2 linked regions of the Puniceicoccus vermicola genome follow. The protein of the gene in region 2 interacts with the protein of the main gene of each other region in a pairwise test. Links are inferred from orthologs where the notes say so. Each region holds a gene or a part of one and is shown on either strand. Other genes may lie near its edges.

Region 1 (6,698 bases), on a different replicon or contig from region 2:
GCGTCACTTCCCGCTTCCTGGGCTCGATTCCGAAGTTTCTCGGCCATGGGGTCGAGCATTGGCATTTCCTTCCCCGATTCGTCCAGCCCACTGAGGAAACGGAACCATGATGCGATGACAAAACTGAGTAGTTTGATGGAACCACCCTTTTTCAACTGCTCGCTGATGCATGGCAATACGAACTTGGGAATCCCCGAAGACCCGTATATTCCGATACGCGAGAGTTGGTCTCGGATCGCCGGATTCGCGAAACGCTCGATCACCGAGTCCTTGTATTCAGTGAGGTCGATGCCGGGAACAGGAGACAATGTCGGCGTTGCCTCCTCATCCATCATTCGACGACAGAGAGTACGAATTTCGGAATCCTCCATGGTTTCGTGAACCAATTCTTTTCCGAGCAGTAATCCGATATAGCAAAGAGCTTGGTGTGTGCCGTTAAGCAGGCGGAGTTTCATCAACTCGTAAGGGAGCACATCTTCTGTCATTTGTGCACCAACGTCTTCCCATCGTGGACGCCCATCGATAAAGTGGTCCTCGATGACCCATTGCTTGAAAGGTTCGGTCATCACTGGCCAATCGTCTTCGATTCCGAATTCTTCACGGACAAGGATTCGAAGCTCGTCGGTCGTGGCGGGTGTGATCCGGTCGACCATACTGTTTGGGAACAGGCAATTGGTATCCATCCAGTTTCTGAGCGCGGGGTCTCTCAACTCCGCATAGGCCGACAGCATTTTCTTGGCGACCTCACCGTTGCCCTGGACGTTATCGCATGACATGATCGTAAATGGTGAAAGTCCGCGAAGGCGCCTCCGGTCTAAAGCTTCAAGTAAGTATCCGAACGAACAGGATGGCGCATGAGGATTCTCAAGATCCATGACCAAGTCGGGGTGCGCGGCATCCAATTCCCCGTTCGAGGCGAAATAGTAGCCCCCTTCTGTAATCGTCAGCGAAACAATTCGAGTCTTGGGCGAGGCCATCTGCTCGATCACCGCCTCCCTGTTATCCGGTGCATAGACAAACTCGCCAATCGAACCGATCACACGCGCCGAGTTCCCCTCCGGGCCTCGCTCCACAAGAGTATAAAGACAATCCTGGGCACGCATGATCGCATCCATGCGAGCGTCATGCCGGAGCAATCCTACCCCGCAATAGCCCCAAGTCTTGTCGCCTCCTTGATTGAGCAAATCATCGGCATATTCAGCCTGATGGGCTCGGTGAAAGCCGCCGACACCCACATGCATAATGGATTGGCTGACTTCTTTTCTGTCGTAGTTCGGGCGTTGGATCCGAGAATCCAATTTACCGAGGTTCGCATTGTTTAATTGAATCGTCATTTGATGATAATGTTTGGTATTGACGTTTCTGCAGCTGCAGGGGCTCTACCGGTGAGCTTAAATTGATATGCGCCGCTCAATGGCTTCATCGATTGCACTCAGGAGAAGAGGATCGACCCTAGTCTTTTGAGCAAGTTGGACATCGGGGCGGCCATCCTTCGCCTCCTGTAAACGCAACGCTTCTGTAATCCAGGATTCGGCAGTTGGTTTCGGGATAATATCGGTGTTGAGGACGAGATCGAGTTCGCTCTCGTCGTGCCATTTACACCGGTAAAACCTCTCGACAAATTTGATCCGCGCTTTGTCGTCGGCAGCCACTTTCGTTTTCGCGTCTTCCCGCTTCGCGATGTTCTCTCGCGCCATGACACGATCCACGCGAACATCAAACGGAGCGTGCAAGCGGACATGCAACACATCGGCATACTTGTTTAAGGCCACGTAACCTCCGCGTGCGAGAACCACAGTCCGTCCGCGGTGGGCGAGCGCCCGCATGGTATCGTTCAGCATGGATACGATTTCCAGGTTCTTTGTATTAGCCAAATCCCATAAGTTGGGCGGCGATGTGTAGAGCTCGCCAAAGCGAGTCAGCCCGTACTGCTGCAGGGTGCCCTGCAAGACGGCTTTATCGACCAGGTCGTAGCCCAGGGATACAGCCAACTGCTTTGCGATCGCGCCGGCATCACTGCCGACCAGTCTGGAAATTGCGATGGTGTTCATGATGCGTTTCTCCAATTGGTGGTGGACCTGATGATGGCTTAACTGGCCTTCCGATGCTGCAAGCAGTCAAAGGCGACAGCGATCAACAGAACGGAGCCTTTGATGACCATCTGCGTAAAATCCGAGACGTTCATGAGGACCATACCATTGCTGAGCACACCGAGAATCAAGACACCGGCGATGACATTGGAAATACGACCGACGCCGCCAGTGACGCTAACGCCACCGAGCACGCAGGCGGTGAGAATTTCCAACTCCATCATTTTACCTGCCGTGACTGTCGCGGAATTCGTTCTCGAAAGGATGACGATACCCGCCACACCCGCAAAGAAACCGGACAATGAATAGACGAGGTATTTAACATTTTTCACCTTGATGCCGGAGAGTTTCGCGGCTTCTTCATTACCGCCCACGGCATAAAAATAGCGACCAAAGTAGGTTTTGTTCAAAATAAACGCTCCGATCGCCATAACAACCGCCATGATGATGACGGGGATCGGAACCGGCCCCAGATAGCCCTGCCCGATGACGGCGAAGGAGTCGGGAAAACCATAAATCGGCAAACCCTTGCTGATCAAAAACGCCACCCCTTCGACAATGATCAACATGGCCAGCGTCACAATCAGTGGAGGCATATGAATATTCGCGATGATCCAGCCGTTGGCGAAACCGATCATGGTGGCCAGCGTAAGAGTGATAAAGATCGCCAGCACTGGGTTAAGGCCCGCATTGACCATAAACCAGCCACAGACCACATTGACCAAGGTGATCACCGAACCCACGGAAAGGTCGATACCTCCCAGCAAAAGAACGAAGGCAAAACCGACCGCCGCGATGCCGAGCATCGATACCTGGCGGGCGACGTTCATCAAGTTATTCGCGACGAGGAAATTCTCCGTCGCAAAGGAGAAGAACCCGATGAGTACGAACAAAACGACGTAGATACCGTTCCGTTTTGCGAAATCTATGGCTTTCGCGGTGCCTTTTAAATTCTCTAAATGTCCCATATTATTGTTCTCCTATCTTTGAGATGCGAAATTCATGATTGCTTCTTGATTGAAATCTTTACGGTCCAAGCTGCCGGAAATCCTACCGTCGCAAAGGACGACAATTCGGTCGGACATGCCCATGACTTCCTCCATTTCAGAGGAGATCATCAGGACCGACTTTCCGTCTTCCACGAGGGCATTGACCAGAGTGTAAATCTCGGACTTGGCCCCCACATCAATGCCTCGGGTGGGCTCGTCGAAGATCACCAGTTCGGGTTCGGAAGCGAGCCATCGGGCGATAATGACCTTTTGCTGGTTTCCGCCACTGAGGTTCTTGATCTGCTGTTCGACCGAGGGCGTTTTGATCCGAATGGATTGCTTGTATTCTTCGGCCAGTCGCTTCTCCTCTTTCAGATCGATCACGAAGAATTTCGAAATCCGATCCAGGACAGCCATGCTGATGTTGCTGCGGATCCTCATATCCATCAAGGCACCTTTGCCCTTTCGATCTTCGGGAACGAGAGCGATGCCGCAGTCGATGGCGTCTCTAGGCGTCTTGGGGCGGACTTCTTTGCCGTTGAGAGAAACGGTTCCGCCAGTTCTCTTCGCCGCGCCAAAAAGGAGCTCTGCGGTTTCCGTGCGACCGGCACCGATCAAACCCGCAAAGCCTAAAACTTCACCTTTTTTGATTTGAAAGCTAATGTCGGTCACGCCGTTGCCGGAGAGGTTCTGCACGTCCAGCAACACCTCATCAGAGATGCAAGACTTGCGCTGCGGATAGGTTTCTTTCAATTCGCGGCCCACCATCAACTTCACCAGCTCGTCCATATTGGTCTCACTGGTCTTGAGGGTCTCGATTTTCTGTCCGTCCCTCAAGACGGTGATGCGATCGGTGAGTCGGAAGATTTCCTCCATGCGGTGCGAAATGTAAATAACGGTCACACCTTTGGCCTTCAATTTATCCACCACTTCGTAGAGGCGTTCCGCTTCAGCCGAAGTCAAAGGCGCGGAAGGCTCGTCCATGATCAAAATCCGGGCCTTTTGCGATAAGGCTTTGGCAATCTCCACGAGTTGCTGATAGCCGACCGTTAAGTTGCAGACCAACTCGTGGGGATCGATATCGATGTTAAACTGCTCGAAGATCGCCGCGGCCTCGCGGACCATGGCTTTTTTATTAATGAAGAGGCCTTTGCGGATGGCCCGACCCAGAAAGATGTTTTCCGCAACAGAAAGTTCGCCGACCAGATTAAACTCCTGGTAGATGACACCGATACCGTGCGCTTCGGATACCTGCGGGGTGAGCGAAGTAAATTCTTCTCCTTCGATCACGATACTGCCGGCATTCGGTTTGACTGCACCGGTGCAACTCTTGATCAAGGTCGATTTACCCGCACCGTTTTCACCAACTAGGGCATGAGCCTCCCCTTCAATGAAATCAATGCTGACATCGTTCAGCGCAATCACACCGGGGTATTTCTTCGTGATGTTCCTTAGTTCAAGGATATTCATGTCTGTTTGGGGCTGAGGTAGAATGGATGAGGGGTATCCCAGGTCGGCGCAGAGTATTCTGGCCCCTACGCCAACCTGGATTTACAAAGATCGAAGCTTACTTTCCTAAGTATTCATCGACGTTCTCACTCGTGACGGGAATAATCTCGCGGTAGACGACCTTATTCTCGATCGGCTCCCCGGAGTTCAGCTCGGACACCATCTCCCAGATCTTCTCGCCGATAGCCGTGTTGGTTCCGGTAATCGTCACAGTCATGCGGATCCCTTCATTGTTCTTCATGGCTGCCAATTCCGGTTGAGTCGCGTCCGCTGCAAAGATACCGAAGTCATCAGTGATCTTTCCAGCCGCCTTGGCCGCTTCATTGGCACCGACGGAACCGCCGCCACCGATCGAGCAAACGACCTTCACATTCGGGTTCGACTGAAAGATGGTTTCCATTTTTTCGATCCCCTCTTTGGTGTCGATCGCGCTACTTTCCGCAACAATCTTAGCATTGGGGGCTAACTCGGTGATGGCATCGCGGATACCATTGCCACGTTCCAGTAAAATCGGCAATTGCGGGTAATTAAGGATGGCGACCTCTGCAGTGCCCCCGAGCTTCTCGTCGATCCACATCGCCGCGTATTCTCCGATGGTGTAGCCCAATTCGTGATTATCAATCAACCAGGCGATATCAGCGTTCTTCAGATTATCATCCCATGCGAGCACCTTAATTCCGGCCTCACGCGCTTGTTTCAGGGCAAACTCAACCCCCTCAGGGTCGGCCGGATGGACGATAATGACATCGACCCCCCGGGAAACAAAGTTTTCGATTTGGGTGATCTGCTTACCAATATTATTGTCGCAGGAGACGTAGTTGATGCTGCCGCCATGCGCCTGAACTTCCTTTTCGATGGCCTGGCAATATCCAGCCCAAGTCGGATTCGTCAAGGTCTGCACCGTCATGCCAATCTTTACTTTGGGATCGGCGGAGCTTGTTCCGTCTTCTTTGCCGCCGCATCCGACGATCGTGAGTGACATGCAGCAGAGCATTAGTCCTGTGAGTATTATTTTCATGGGATTTTTGAGGTTCGTTTTGATGGATTGAGGATTAATCAGAGAGCGAAAAATTGGATTATCGTCTTAGCAGAGGATCTCTATCGACTGGCGCTAGTGCGTGATGGACAAAGTTGGTCGGCCATCCACCGATCCGTTGATACTCGTAATAACGGTCCCTGGGGGAGGTCACCTATACCGACGACTTTAAATGGGGGGTTCATGGTAAGAATGCTTGTCAGCGAATCGGAAATTCGAATGGGGGTTCTGACTGCTCATAAGAAATCCATAAAAGGCGCAGAATGTAAATTCAAAAAATTACATTTGACTGATTTTAATATTACATTTGGATTACATTTAAATTATGAGCACTTCAAAACCGATGTATCTGCAAATCTACGAAGACCTCCATACTTCGATCCGAAACCAAAGTTACGTCCCAGGTGATTTGCTCCCCAGCGAGAAGGCGATTTGCGAGCAATACGGCACCTCCCGCCCTACTGTCGCCAAGGCGATCAAGATGCTCAGCGATGCGAAATTCGTTCGGCGCCGAGCGGGATTCGGCACCCAGGTGTTAGCACCCGATTTTTCCGGTTTGTCGGCAGGATTGCTTATTCCGGAATTCCCTGACACCGAGATTTTCACCCCCATCGTTGATAGCATCATCGAAAATTCGCCCGCGTATGAGCTGCAGATCACACACCCCTATGAGTTGAATCGGTCCCAAGACCGTAAAGCCATGGCCCTCGCTCAGGCCGAACAATACATAAAAAAGAAAGTCAAAGGCGTCTTTTTCGCCCCTCTTGAAAACATTTCAGACCCAGAAGCCTTCAATCTCAGAATCGTCGAACGCTTCACGGAAAAAGGGGTTCAAGTCGTGCTACTGGATCGCGACATCTATCCGTGGCCCCGACAAACCTCTTTCGATTTGATTTGCATCGGCAACATCGAGGCTGGGTTCACTATGGCGGACCACCTTTTGGAAAATGGCTGCACCCAACTAGCTTTTGTCTCCCCCCGAAATCCCGCGATGACCGTGGGGCACCGGATTATAGGGACCCGCGAAGCACTCGTCCAAAAAGGTTTCTCAGCTCGCAGCCTTCTCTCCGTCGA
Region 2 (6,750 bases):
ACCAACCCCGCTCGAAGAGTGCCCGATCCCATGCCCTGACTGATCATGTGCCAAACCGTAACCGCCGAAGAGAACCCACGATCGCGTTCCTTCGAACGCTTCGGAATCGATTCCAAAGGCAACGCCTCCTCGAAAACATACGGCAGTTGACCCGGAAGACCCTTCATGATCGAATTGCGACTATCCTCAAGCCTCTTGAGGGCAGATTTAGGGCTTCGCCCAAAGGCGCGGTGAAAACCGGGAAGAAACAGGTTGTTTTGTTGCACACCAAAAGCTTGCAGAATCCATCGCCTAGGGCGATCCCTGTCTGCTTTCTGGCAATACAAAATCCATGAATCCAGCCTTATCTAAGTGCCATTGGGGTCTGACCTATTTGTTCGTCTCTCACGATTTAAGTGTCGTGCGGCATATCTGCGACCGAGTGGCAGTGATGTATGCCGGGCGTATTGTCGAACTGGCCGAAACGGATGAGCTTTTTGACCAGCCTAAGCATCCTTATTCCCGCGCCCTGTTGGCGGCAGTTCCTCATCCGGATCCAGATGTTGCCATGGATTTTTGCTTGAGCGGAGAAGTTGCCGACCCGGGAAATCTTCCTTCGGGGTGCAGCTTTCATCCTCGTTGCCGAGAGTGCTTCGAACCATGCGATCAACGGTCTCCAGAATTACAGAGGTTGAGTTCTGGGGGGTGTGTTTCCTGCCACCTTTATGAGGGCGACGGTAAACTCCTCGGTTAAAGATCTATATGTTCTTTTGGAGGCCGATATGAAACCTGGGAATGGGCTGGGAACGCGCCCTAATAGTCGCGTATCCATACGAAATTGGCCACTCCTAGAGTTGTGGCGAGCAACACTTCCTACCGGCTGACGCCGGACCTCTACTAGGAGTAGGAGAGAAGTTTTGTTTTTGGTTGGATCGAACTTTCTAAGCCTTCCCAAAAGACTTCTCTGCTGAGAGCCGGTGAGGTGTTCCCCTTGGAAGCGCAGGAATCGCCATAGGTCGGTCTTTCGCGGCGAGGAACGAATTTCCGCTTGGGCACGACCTTCCTTTCGTCTCTCTGTCACCAAGAGCATGGCTTCTGCAGGTGGCAATTTCGGTCAGGCAGAATCCTTTTCGCAGGTTGAATCCTCTCGGAGGAATGGTCATCCTGGGATTGATTCAATAGGTTCACTTCTCTTTCCCTCTTCCGAGAGGGATTTGCTGACAGAATAAGATAATGCCCCGGCCCAATATTCTATTTTTGATGAGCGATGAGCACCGCGCCGATGTGTCGGGTTTTGCCGGAAATGAGATCGTGCGGACTCCGGTTTTGGATTGGTTGGCGGAGACCGGGGTGGTCTTCAACAATGCTTATACGCCTTCGCCGATCTGTGTGCCGGGGCGGATGTGCATGATGGCGGGCCAGCTGCCGAAGACATGCAATTGTGAGGGGTGGAAGGACTTGGCTCCCGGCTATCGGACCTTTTCGCGGGAGTTCTCTCGCTATGCCTATCAAACCGTCTGCAGCGGTAAGCTCCATCATCAGGGCCAGGATCAGATGATGGGGTGGCGTTCGCGTGTCTCACCCGATGCGGAAGTCGTAGCCGGAGCGGTGGATGATTCGATCGAGGAGGAGTTTGCCCGGTATCGCCCCGATCCTCAGTTTAAGAAATGGTCGAATCAGAGAGAGCTGGAGGAAGCTCGACCGGGGAGGGGACCCTATCAGGCCTTTGACCAGCGGGCGGTGACTGGGGCGCTGGAGTATCTCGGCCGGTTTTTTGACGATCCCCTTTATCGGCGTCCGCAAAGCCATCTTCCCCTGTTCTTCAAGTTGAGCCTGAAGCAGCCTCACTATCCGTATTTTACCGATCAGGAGCGGTTCGACTATTATCACAATCGGGTTCCGGTCTACCTGGAGGAGCCCTGTGACCATCCGGTTCTTTCGCTCAGCCAGCAAGGGAAACCCGTTTGCGCTTCGGAGGCCGCGATTCGCAATGCGACCGCGGCGTATTACGGGATGATCGATCAGGTCGACTGCCACTATGGTTCGGTTTTGGATAAGCTTAAATCGCTCGGCAATGACCTCGACGACTGGATCATTGTCTACACCTCCGACCATGGGGAAATGCTTGGCCAACACGGGATCTGGGAGAAAACCCGTTTTTACGAGGCAAGCGTGAAGGTGCCGTTGATCATCCGTTGGCCCAAAGGATTTGCGGGGGGACGCGTCCTCGACGAGAACGTGAATCTCTGTGATCTATTTGCCACCCTCTGCGACTTGGCTGGCTTGGTCATACCGGAGGGGTTGGATAGTCGCAGTTTGGCTCCGTTGTTGCGGGAAGAATCCGTCGATTGGAATAACGAATCGGTCGCCCAAATGTGGGAAGATCATGTCATGATCAAAAGGGACGCCCTGAAATATCAGTATTACGGGGAAGAGGTTCCCGAGGTGCTTTTCGACCTTGAACGGGATCCAGGAGAGACGACCAACTTCCTCGAAGAGCCTGAGTATGCCGACGAGGTCGCAAGGTTTAGAAAACGTTTGGCCGAGCTTGGGCATGGGGTTGAGGCGAATCCGGAGTATCGAAACGCTGGATATTAGATTCGCATCGGTGAAGACGTCGAGGGCGGGGTTCTTTGCGGAGAGGTGAGATTGGGGTGCCCTCAGGGCCGGACAACGAACCGGAAAGGCAGGCGCGGAGAAAAGGCGCACGACTCAAGCCATGCGCGAACGGTTGGCGATGGCAGAAGCTTTTAGGGTGGGGGCTCTCTGCATGGGACGGGGAAATCGAAGTTCTTTCTCCTTTTCCCTAAAAAAAGAGCAGCCGGCGAACCGGCTGCTCTCAATCTTCAAAACTGGTGAAGGGATTAGTTGCGCATTTCGAGGAGTGCGTCAGCGTTTTCGATGGTAACGACCGTCCAAGGGATGTCGTAGCGTTTCGACATTCCGTCGTTCCATTCGAGTTGGCCTTCGTATTGTTCCCAGATGTCCGATTCGGGTTGGAAGTCGGGGCCGAGGACGTGGCGCAGGGCTACGTCGAGGGAGCCTTGCATCTGGCCTCTGGCATCTTGCAGGATCGAGGTCATTTTGCCGTCTTTCACTGCATAGATCGCGTCGGTAACTCCGTCGATCCCGGCGATGGCGTAGTCGGATACGTCGCCTCCCGTGCTTTCGATTGCTTCGATTGCACCCAGAGCCATTTCGTCGTTTTGACCGATAACGCCGTTGATGCGACCGCGGTGTTTCATGAGCCAGTTTTCCATGATCGGAAGGGCTTCGGCGCGTGACCAGTTTGCGGTCTTGCGTTCGAGGATCTTGATCGAGCCTGCAGGGTATTCCGCAATGGCTTTTTCAATACCTTGGCCGCGTTGGATTTCGCCGGAACCGCCTTTCGGTCCTTCGAGGATAATGACGTTGCCGGAGCCTCCCATGGCTTCGATGACGGCTTTACCTTCGAGATAGCCGCCCTCGACATCGTCGGAAACGACTTCTGCAGTCATCTCGTCGGTGTTCAGGCGGGCGTTGGTAACGATCACGGGAATTCCGGCATCGTTGGCCATCGTCACAACGTCGATATTCGCGTTGAAGTCCATCGGGTTGATGATGATGGCGTCATGGCCGGTGCGAATGGCCGTTTCGGCCTGGTTGTTTTGAACGAGCGGGTCGTAGCGGCCGTCGTAGACGGTCAATTCGACTTCTCCGCTTTTTACGCCGGGATAGTCGTAGGCGGCTCGCTCCATGAGCTGGACGAATTCAGCCTTCATCCCGTACATCAAGACGGCGATCTTGACGGGTCCGTCATGTTTCGGCTCCGCATGACTCACTTGGAAAGTTAAGACAATGGCAAGAGCGGCGAATAGTTTTTTGGTGATTGATTTCATGCGTTCTATTTTTAGTTGGGGTTAGGGGTTCTTAACGGTTTTGTTTGCGAGAGGGGTCCAGCAGGACGGCCGCTACGATTAACGCGCCCTTAATGATTTGCTGGTAGTAAGATTGGACGCCGAGGAGATCGAGTCCGTTGTTCATGACTCCGATGATGAGGACGCCGAAGAGGGTTCCCATGAGAGTTCCGATCCCTCCGAGCATCGATGTCCCGCCAATCACGACGGCCGCGATGGCGTCGAGTTCGTAGGAGGCTCCGGCGCTCGTTTGGGCGGAGCCGGTGCGGGCGGTCAAAATGAGGCCTGCGATTCCGGAAAGAACTCCGCACAGCGTATAAACAATGACCTTGATGCGTTGAACGTTGATTCCGGAGGTCTGGGCCGACTTCTCATTGCCACCGACTGCGTAGACATAGCGGCCGAAGACGGTCTTATTGAGGAGAATCCATGCGACGATGAAGATGCCGATGAAAATGATTACCGGGATCGGGATGGAAAAAATGCGCCCATTTCCGATCTCCCGGAAGGTGGAGTCGAGGGAGGAGACTGGATTTCCCCCGGTGGTCAGCAGTGTCAGCCCACGGGCGGCTGAGAGCATCCCCATGGTGACGATGAAGGCCTGGAGCCGGAAGCGGGCGATGATGAATCCGTTGATAAATCCGCAGATGGCCCCGACTCCGATGACTACGAGAACCGGATAGAGAATGGGGTGGCTCATGTCGCCGATCACGAGGTCAGAGGACCGGGTGACGAAGCGAGCGGCCACGATCCCGGCCAGGGCTAAGACGGATCCGACCGACAAGTCGACTCCGGCAATGAGGATGACGTAGGTCATTCCGATCGCGAGGATGCCATTGATGGAGACTTGGCGCAGGACGATGATGGAATTTTCCTTGGTGAGGAAGTAATTGCTCATCCATGTTCCGTTTTTCACGCAAATCTCACCGATGATGGCGATGATGATACAGAGGGCGAAAAATGCGAATACGATGCCGTACTTTCGAAGGTCTAAATTTCGTAGCTTGTTCATGGGATTTTGGGGGTGAAGATGGGAAGGGGAGGACTCAGGAGGCCAGATTCAGGAGTTCGGTCTGGGTGGCCTCTTCTTGTTTTCGTTCGGCAACGACTCGGCCTTTCTTGAAAACGAGGATTCGGTCGCTCATTCCGATGATTTCGGGGAGCTCGGAGGATACCATCAGAATACATTTTCCCGTTAGAGCTTGTTCGGACATGTATCGGTAGATCTCCTTCTTGGCTCCAACGTCGATTCCACGCGTCGGTTCGTCCAGGAGGAGAACGTCGGGTTGGGTCATCGACCAGTGGGCCAAGATGACTTTCTGCTGGTTGCCGCCGGACAGGTTTTGGACGAGTTCCTGGGTGTTCGGGGTTTTGACGTTGAAGGCTTTTACCGCCGCGTTGACTTGGGTTTGCTCTTTTTTTCGATTGAGAATTCCGGCGCGGGTAAAATGGGGCAGGGACGAGATGGAGGTGTTGTCCGCGACCGATCCGCAGAGGACGAGACCGGTCTCTTTGCGGTCTTCGGTGACGTAGGCCATGCCGGCGCGAATCGCATCGCGCGTCGAGTGTTTCTTGAGCTTCTTCTCTCCGATTTGGATGGTCCCGTTTTCGATGGGGGCGATTCCGAAAAGGGCGTCGAGGAGTCGGGTTCGACCGGCTCCGACCAAGCCGTAGAGGCCGACGATCTCGCCTTTTTTAACGGTGATGGAGACGTCTGCGAAGTCGGGCTTCGAGGTCAGCTCGTTAATCGTCAATAGAGGCTCGTCCGTAGGCTTGTTGTATTTGGCGAATTCTTCGTTCAGTTCTCCGCCAACGATTTCTTCAATCAGCTTTTCGCGGGAAATGTCTTGGATGTCTCCTTCGCAGATGTAACGCCCGTCGCGGAAAACGGTGTATCGATTGCAGATCGTGAAGATCTCCGACATGCGGTGCGAAACGTAGATGACGCCTTTTCCTTTTTCGGAGAGCTTACGGATGGCTTTGAAGAGTTTTAGGCTGTCCTTTTCTCCAATGGTCGAGGTCGGCTCGTCGAAGAAAATGATATCCGCATTGGAGTGGGAGAGGGCCTTGGCGATCTCGACCAGTTGTTGTTCTGCGACGCTCAGAGTGCGGGTGAGGCGAGTGGCCTTGATGTCGAAGTCGAGTTCGTCGAGAAGAGCCTGGGCTTTCTCATTGAGCTGTTTGAAATCGACGAATCCCAGCTTCTTGCGCGGTTCCTGCCCGAGGAAAATATTCTCCGCGACGCTGATGTCCGGGATCATGCTCAACTCCTGTTGTACGATCGTGATTCCGGCATTGAGAGCCTGCTTGGCATTGGAGAACTGGCAAATTCTGCCTTTGATGCGAATCTCTCCGCAATCGGGCTGGAGGAAGCCCATGACGATGCGGAGGAATGTGCTTTTGCCGGCGCCGTTTCCGCCGCAAAGTGCATGCACTTCTCCGGGCATCAGGGTGAAATCGACATGATCGATTGCGCAAACTTTTCCGAAGGTCTTTCGAATGCCTTTTACGCTCAGAAGTGGGGTGGGTGCTGACATGCTTTCAAGGAGTGGGGTGGGGAAATCGGTTCGAAGAGAGCTTTGAAGGTCGATCTAGTTTGGGGGAGGACGAAAATTCTCGGGGAGTGAGATCGTGAAGAAGCTTTGCGACTTTCCAGGGATGGGGTTCTGGGAAGTGATGAGGGCAATTAATTCCCAGTAGAAGCGCGAGTCAAATGGAATTTGAAATTTTGCGCAAATTTTTTCCTCCGGGCTGGGAGGTCCCCTTTGCGGGAGAGGCAGGTGGTAGGCTCAGCGTTCCTGGATGGAGAAATCCAGAAATATCTTCCTCTTAATCGTGGAGGGGCGTTCGATCCGGTCGACGGCGATGTCGACGG

Evidence for each region.
Region 1: the proteins of H5P30_RS10910 (region 2) and H5P30_RS12415 interact in binary tests that used the Escherichia coli proteins (3 or more experiments, as listed by UniProt). The link is inferred for Puniceicoccus vermicola from one-to-one orthologs.

The regions. Positions count from the first base shown.
Region 1 is NZ_JACHVA010000101.1:26,977-33,674, reverse strand. The notes cover bases 2,311-5,218. They hold H5P30_RS12415 (sugar ABC transporter ATP-binding protein), read right to left. Parts: upstream 4,550-5,218; coding sequence 3,071-4,549; downstream 2,311-3,070. Other genes in these bases: H5P30_RS12410 (sugar ABC transporter substrate-binding protein), read right to left, coding at 4,647-5,218; H5P30_RS12420 (ABC transporter permease), read right to left, coding at 2,311-2,920. In the rest of the region: H5P30_RS12430 (mannitol dehydrogenase family protein), read right to left, coding at 1-1,334; H5P30_RS12425 (cytidylate kinase-like family protein), read right to left, coding at 1,392-2,051; more of H5P30_RS12420, read right to left, coding at 2,090-2,310; more of H5P30_RS12410, read right to left, coding at 5,219-5,606; H5P30_RS12405 (substrate-binding domain-containing protein), read left to right, coding at 5,950-6,698. UniProt on the Escherichia coli protein: Part of the ABC transporter complex RbsABC involved in ribose import. Responsible for energy coupling to the transport system.
Region 2 is NZ_JACHVA010000083.1:56,595-63,344, reverse strand. What follows is about bases 2,889-5,848. They hold H5P30_RS10910 (ABC transporter permease), read right to left. Parts: upstream 4,888-5,848; coding sequence 3,889-4,887; downstream 2,889-3,888. Other genes in these bases: H5P30_RS10905 (sugar ABC transporter ATP-binding protein), read right to left, coding at 4,922-5,848; H5P30_RS10915 (substrate-binding domain-containing protein), read right to left, coding at 2,889-3,857. In the rest of the region: H5P30_RS10925 (oligopeptide/dipeptide ABC transporter ATP-binding protein), read left to right, coding at 332-733; H5P30_RS10920 (sulfatase-like hydrolase/transferase), read left to right, coding at 1,213-2,577; more of H5P30_RS10915, read right to left, coding at 2,844-2,888; more of H5P30_RS10905, read right to left, coding at 5,849-6,412; H5P30_RS10900 (LacI family DNA-binding transcriptional regulator), read right to left, coding at 6,665-6,750. UniProt on the Escherichia coli protein: Part of the ABC transporter complex RbsABC involved in ribose import.